DNA from 2 places in the Lentzea sp. HUAS TT2 genome. Region 1 is predicted to be linked to the other one. Evidence: riboswitches for the same ligand, from Rfam matches in the RefSeq annotation. Region 1 holds a riboswitch; the other holds the start of a gene.
The links. Region 1 has a riboswitch for S-adenosylmethionine ahead of ACSHWB_RS04730 (aminotransferase class V-fold PLP-dependent enzyme). Riboswitches for the same ligand answer to the same signal wherever they lie in the genome.
Positions count from the first base shown of each region.

Region 2: another riboswitch for S-adenosylmethionine. It lies ahead of ACSHWB_RS17900 (methionine ABC transporter ATP-binding protein); the one in region 1 lies ahead of ACSHWB_RS04730 (aminotransferase class V-fold PLP-dependent enzyme).

Region 1 is NZ_CP196667.1:936,919-940,130, reverse strand. It holds gene ACSHWB_RS04740 (M28 family metallopeptidase) at 1-174, opposite strand, end outside; gene ACSHWB_RS04735 (potassium/proton antiporter) at 297-1,775, shown strand; SAM riboswitch class IV at 1,849-1,963, shown strand; gene ACSHWB_RS04730 (aminotransferase class V-fold PLP-dependent enzyme) at 2,001-3,212, shown strand, end outside.
Region 2 is NZ_CP196667.1:3,546,101-3,549,312, forward strand. It holds gene ACSHWB_RS17890 (transglycosylase family protein) at 1-321, shown strand, start outside; gene rsmA (16S rRNA (adenine(1518)-N(6)/adenine(1519)-N(6))-dimethyltransferase RsmA) at 544-1,374, shown strand; SAM riboswitch class I at 1,463-1,556, shown strand; gene ACSHWB_RS17900 (methionine ABC transporter ATP-binding protein) at 1,781-2,779, shown strand; gene ACSHWB_RS17905 (methionine ABC transporter permease) at 2,776-3,212, shown strand, end outside.

The DNA.
Region 1 (3,212 bases):
TCCGTGAGCGCGGTTGCCGCCGTTGGCACTCGCGATCGACTGGAACTGGTTGAGGTGTGCTTGGACGTTCGCGACGCTGATGTTCGGTGCTGCCAAGGCCGCAGGAGCGGCCGCTTGCGCCGTGGTCGCTCCGGTCACCATCAAGGCGGCCGCCAGCGCGATCAGGATCCTCATGGTTCAACTCCGTGCAGGGTTAGGGATTGAGCCACTGATCAACATGCTCCACCGCGCATGAGCCCGGTAGAGGCGATCGTCGGATTCGTCGGAATCGGTGGTGATCAACCAGAATGGTCCAGGTGGGTGACGTCACGGTCGTTCTTGGCATCGGCGCGGCCGTACTGCTGATCTCCGTGATCGCGGTGCGGGTGTCGACCCGCCTCGGCCTGCCCTCACTTCTGCTCTACCTCGGCATCGGCGTGGTCCTCGGCGAGTCCGTCGTCGGCATCAACTTCGACGACGCCGACCTCACGCAGTCCCTCGGCATCGCGGCGCTCGTGCTGATCCTCACCGAGGGCGGGATCACGACCCGGTGGAGCGCGGTGAAGTCCTCGCTGTGGCTGGGCGTCGCGCTGTCCACGGTCGCCGTCGCGGTGAGCGTCGCCGTGACCGGGACGGCGTTGCACTTCCTGCTGGGCCTCGACTGGCGGATGGCGTTGCTGTGGGGAGCGGTGCTGTCGTCCACCGACGCGGCCGCCGTCTTCAGCGTCCTGCGCTCGTTAGGTGTCGGCGCGCGGCTCACGGGTGCGCTCGAACTGGAGTCCGGTCTCAACGACGCGCCGGTCTTCATCGCCGTGGTGCTGCTGGCCTCCTCGGACCAGATCTCCTGGACCGCGCCGCTGCTGGTGATCTACGAACTGGGTGCGGGCGCGCTCGTCGGCGTCGTGCTCGGCTATCTCGGTGGAGCCGGACTGAGACGCGCGGCGCTGCCCTCCACCGGTCTGTACCCGCTCGCCACGGTGGCGGTGTGCGTGATGGCCTACACGGCCGGCGATCTCGTGCACGCCTCCGGATTCCTCGCCACGTACGTCGCCGCGCTGGTCCTCGGCAACGCCCGCCTGCCGCACCGCGCCGACACCCTCTCGTTCGCGGAAGGCCTCGGCTGGCTCGCCCAGATCGGGCTCTTCGTCCTGCTCGGCCTCTACGCCTCGCCGTCGCGACTGCTCGACGTGCTGTTCCCCGCGCTGGTCGCGGGTGTGGTGCTGACGTTCGTCGGCCGGCCGTTGTCGGTGGTCCTCGCCTCGCTGCCGTTCAAGGTGCCGTGGCGGGAACAGGCGTTCCTCTCCTGGTCCGGGCTGCGCGGCGCCGTGCCGATCGTGTTCGCGCTGATCCCGTTGATCCAGGGGGTCGAGGGCGCCCGCGAACTGGTCGACGTGGTGTTCGTGCTGGTCGTCGTGCTGACGGTGGTGCAGGGCACGACGCTGCCGTTCCTCGCGCGGCGCCTCGGGCTCGTGAAGACGGGGGAGGCGCAGGAGGTCCAGGTCGACTCCTCGCCGCTCGACGAGCTCGGTGCCGAACTGCTGCAGGTGCACATCCAGCGCGGGTCGAAGCTGCACGGCGTCTACATGACCGAGCTGCGGCTGCCCGTCGGCGCCACAGTGAGCCTCGTGGTGCGCTCGGGAAAGAGTTTCACGCCACAACCGACGACCCGGCTGCAGACCGACGACCAGTTGCTCATCGTCACCACCGAAGAGGCGCGCGATGCCGCTGAGCGGCGGGTTCGTGCCGTCGACAGGGCCGGTCGTTACGCCCGGTGGAAGGGCGAGACCGGCGATTAGTCGGTCGCCGACGCTTCCCAGCATGTGAATCGGGTGTCGACGGACGCGTCACCCTCCGCTAACGTCGTCGGCAGGTCATGAGAGCCAGCGTCAAGCCCAAGCTTGCTGGCCGGCAACCCTCCAACCGCGGTGGGGTGCCCTTGGTGAGGACCTGGTCCGGCGCGTGGGGCGCCGGTCAAGCGCGGGCCTTCGCACGACGGGGCCCCTGGCCTCGGAGGCACCTCGATGACGCTCGCGATCACCCCCGGCACCGCTACCGCTGTTCCTGCTGTCGTCGGCGCTGACCTGAGGGTTCCGCTCGTCACCGGAGAGCGCGTCACCTACGCCAACCTCGACCACGCGGCATCGGCGCCCTGTCTTCAGGAGGTGCGCGACGCCGTCGACGAGCTGCTGCCCTGGTACGCCAGCGTGCACCGCGGCGCCGGGTTCGCCTCGCAGGTCTCCACCCGCGTCTACGAGCAGGCCCGCGACCGCATCCGCCGGTTCGTCGGGGCGCACTCCTCCGACGCCGTCGTCTTCACCCGCAACACCACCGATTCGCTGAACCTGTTGGCGCGCAGCGTTCCCAAGAACACCGCCGTCGTCCTGTTCGACAGCGAGCACCACGCGGCCCTGCTGCCGTGGCGCGGGCCGAACGTTCAGCGCATCGCTGCCCCGTCTTCGTCCGGTGCTGCGCTCGTCGCACTGGACCGGGCCCTCGCCGCCGCCCCGGTCGGCCCTCGGCTCGTGATCGTCACCGGGGCGTCCAACGTCACGGGGGAGCTGTGGCCGGTCGCCGAGCTCGCGAAGGTCGCCCGCCGCCACGGCGCGCGGATCGCGCTCGACGCGGCCCAGCTCGCCCCGCACCGCCCGATCAACGCCCGTGAGCTGGGTGTCGACTACATCGCGTTCTCCGGCCACAAGATCTACGCGCCGTTCGGCGCCGGTGTGCTGGTCGGCCGCGCGGACTGGCTGCAGCAGGCCCAGCCGTACCTGGTCGGCGGCGGTGCCACGTCGAAGGTGACCGACCACGGCGACCGCCTCGGTGTGGCCTGGTCCGCGGTGCCCGAGCGGCACGAGGCCGGCAGCCCGAACGTCGTCGGCGTGCACGCGCTGGCCGCGGCCTGCGAGATCCTGTCGCGGCACTGGGAGCAGACCGTCGCGCACGAGCAGGAGCTGCTGGCGCGCCTGCAGGACGGGCTGCGCACCGTCCCCGGCTTCCGCGAGCTCTCGATCCTGACCGACGCGGACAAGGTCGGTGTCGTGAGCTTCACGATCTCCGGCTTCGACGCGGGCTTCCTCGCGGCGGCGCTGTCCGCCGAGTACGGCATCGGCGTGCGCGACGGGGCGTTCTGCGCCCACGTGATCGTGGGCCGCCTCGTCAAGCAGGCCGGATCGCACGAGGAACGCGCCGTGCGCGCGTCGATCGGCCTCGGCACGACCGCCGAGCACGTGGAC
Region 2 (3,212 bases), 2.6 Mb from region 1:
ATCGGCGGCAAGATCACCAAGGAGCCGAAGCCCAAGAAGATCACCGTGGGCACCAAGCCCATCCCGGACGGCGAAGTCTGGGACCGTCTCGCCAAGTGCGAGGCAGGCGGCAACTGGGCCATCAACACCGGCAACGGCTACTACGGCGGCCTCCAGTTCTCGGCCAGCACCTGGGCCTCGAACGGCGGCACCGCCTACGCGGCGCTGCCGCACCAGGCGACCCGCGAACAGCAGATCGCGACCGCCACCAAGCTGCGCGACCGCGCGGGCGGCACGTACAGCGCGTGGCCGGGCTGCCGCGCGAAGCTCGGCCTGCCGTAAACACTCTCCGTCCCCTGACTGAGGCCGCCCGTGGTTCGCCACGGGCGGCCTTCGTCGTTGCGGTGGGATCGGGCGCTCCGGGCGAGGGTGGAGGAGCGGGCAGAGAACGGTGACCACCCCGCTGGAACCGCGACGAGCCAACGCAAGCCGACCTCGCGGTCCCATTCGCACGGTCCCAGCCCACCTCTCCACCACCAGGCCTGCGAGAATGCACCGGTGAGCCTGCTGGGTCCTGCCGAAGTCCGCCGTCTAGCCGCCGAGCTGGACATCCGCCCGACCAAAAAACTGGGCCAGAACTTCGTCCACGACCCCAACACCGTCCGCAAGATCGTGGCCGCGGCCGGACTCACACCAGACGACGTGGTCCTGGAGGTAGGCCCAGGCCTGGGCTCCCTGACCCTCGCCCTGCTCCCCAACGCCAGCCAGGTGATCGCGGTGGAGATCGACCCGCCTCTGGCCGACCGCCTACCGCAGACCGTCACCGAGATGGATCCGGAGAACGCGGGCAAGCTCAAAGTCGTCCTCAAGGACGCCATGAAAGTCACCCAAGAAGACCTGCCGGCCCCACCCACCGCAATCGTCGCGAACCTGCCGTACAACGTCGCGGTCCCGGTGGTGCTGCACCTGTTGGCCGAACTGCCGAGCCTCCAGAAGGGTCTCGTCATGGTCCAGGCCGAGGTGGCCGACCGGATGGCGGCGAAGCCCGGCAGCAAGATCTACGGCGTGCCCAGCGTGAAGCTCGCCTGGTACGCGGAGTCGAAGAAGGCCGGGGCGATCGGCAAGAACGTCTTCTGGCCCGCGCCCAACGTCGACTCGGGTCTGGTGTGGTTCCAGCGTCACGAAAAGCCGCTGTCCACTGTGGATCGCAAGAGGCTCTTCGCGATCGTGGACGCCGCGTTCGCGCAACGCCGCAAGACGCTCAGGGCCGCGCTCAAGGGCTGGGCCGGCAACCCCGGGAACATCGACGAACTGCTCGCGAAGGCTCAAGTCGATCCTCAGCTGAGGGGCGAGCAGTTGAGCGTGATCGACTTCATCCGGATCGCCGAGGTCTAGGCCGGGGATCCTTCGGCCAACAGTGTGATCTGTCGAACGAATCGGATTCTGGCTTGCGCAACCGAACGTCCGTCCGGTTGACTGCTACTTGCCATCCGGAGCGACTGAGAGACCTGGCTCTACGACGTCGCAGCAACCACCCGCTGGATGCGGGCAGGTGCTAACGCCAGGACCGATGGAGGAGCACCATGGGTACCGTGCGAATGCTGACGCGCCGTCGAGTCATCGACCAGTGCCGTCGCTCGTCTTCTGCATGTCGTCGCCACCTCGTCTAAGGCGCCTTCTTCCAAGAGTCCTTTGACGCGCACTCAGTCAACGAGTGGCGCACACACCTGAGCAGAACTCCGACCGCGCACGTCCGCCCGAAAACGGACAGTGTGCCGTCGCGCGCAGCCGTGGAGCAGACGTGATCACTGTCGAAAACCTCACCAAGTCCTTCCAGGGCGTCAGTGCCCTCAACGGCGTGACCCTCGACGTCGAGGCCGGCACCGTGCTCGGTGTCGTCGGCCCGAGCGGGGCCGGCAAGTCGACGCTCGCCCGTTGCGTCGCGCTGCTGGAGCGTCCCGACTCCGGGGCGATCCGCGTCGACGGCACCGACATCACCAGCCTCGACGGGTCGGCCCTGCGGGCTGCTCGTCGGCAGATCGGCGTTGTGCCGCAAGGGGATTCGCTTCTCCGGCAGCGCACGGCGGCCGGCAACATCGCGCTGCCGCTGGAGTCCGCCGGCATTCCCGGACCGCAGCGCCGCACCCGTGTCGGTGAGCTGCTGGACCTCGTCGGGCTGACCGACAAGGCCGCCTCCTACCCCGACCAGCTGTCCGGCGGGCAGCGTCAGCGCATCGCCGTGGCGCGCGCTCTCGCCGCCAACCCCAGCGTCCTGCTCGCCGACGAGCCGACGTCCGCGCTGGACCCGGAGACCACCGGTTCCGTGCTGACCGTGCTCGACCGTGCGCGCGCTGAGCTGGGTGTGACCGTTCTCGTCGTCACACACGACATGGGCGTGGTCCGCAAGATCTGCGATGACGTCGCAGTGCTGGAGCAGGGCCGCGTCGTCGAGCACGGCAAGGTCCTCGACCTGGTCAACAACCCGGCCAGCCGCACGAGCAGCGCGTTGCTGCCCGCCGTCGACCTGAACCCGATCAACGAGAGCAGCTACGACCGCGTCGCGGACGTCGTGCTCGTCGGGTTCGCCGCGGTCGGCGCGTTGCTGCCCGAGGCCGCGCACCGGTTCGGCGTCGAGCTCAACATCGTCGGCGGCGGTCTGACGCGCCTGGGCGAGACCCCGGTCGCACGTTTCCGGCTCGGCTTGAACGGCGAGCGCTCTGACTCCGCACTGGAGTGGATCGGCGAGGCCGGCGGCGCTGTGCAGAGGTCCTTGAAGGGCCCCCAGGGAGTAGCTGCGTGAGGTCTGCAACACCCTGGTCCGACGTTTTCTCGTACCTGCTCGAAGCCACCGGCGAGACGCTGTACATGGTCGGCGTCTCGACCGTCATCGCCACTGTTCTCGGAGTTCCCGTAGGTGTCTGGCTGCAGCTCACCGCCAAGGGCGGGCTGCGGCCGAACGCCGCGGTGCACAGGATCCTGAGCTTCGTCACCGACCTGGGCCGCTCGATGCCGTTCATCGTGCTGCTCGTCGCGCTCACGTCGGTCACCCGCCTCCTCGTAGGCGGCTCCATCGGCAGCACGGCGGTCATCGTGCCGCTGGCCGTGGGAGCGATCCCATTCGTCGGCAGGCTCGTGCAGAACATCCTGTCCGAGGTGCACGTGACCGTGGTCGAGGCCGCGATCACGACCGGCGCCTCGACGTTGCGGATCGTGCGCAGCGTGCTGATCCGCGA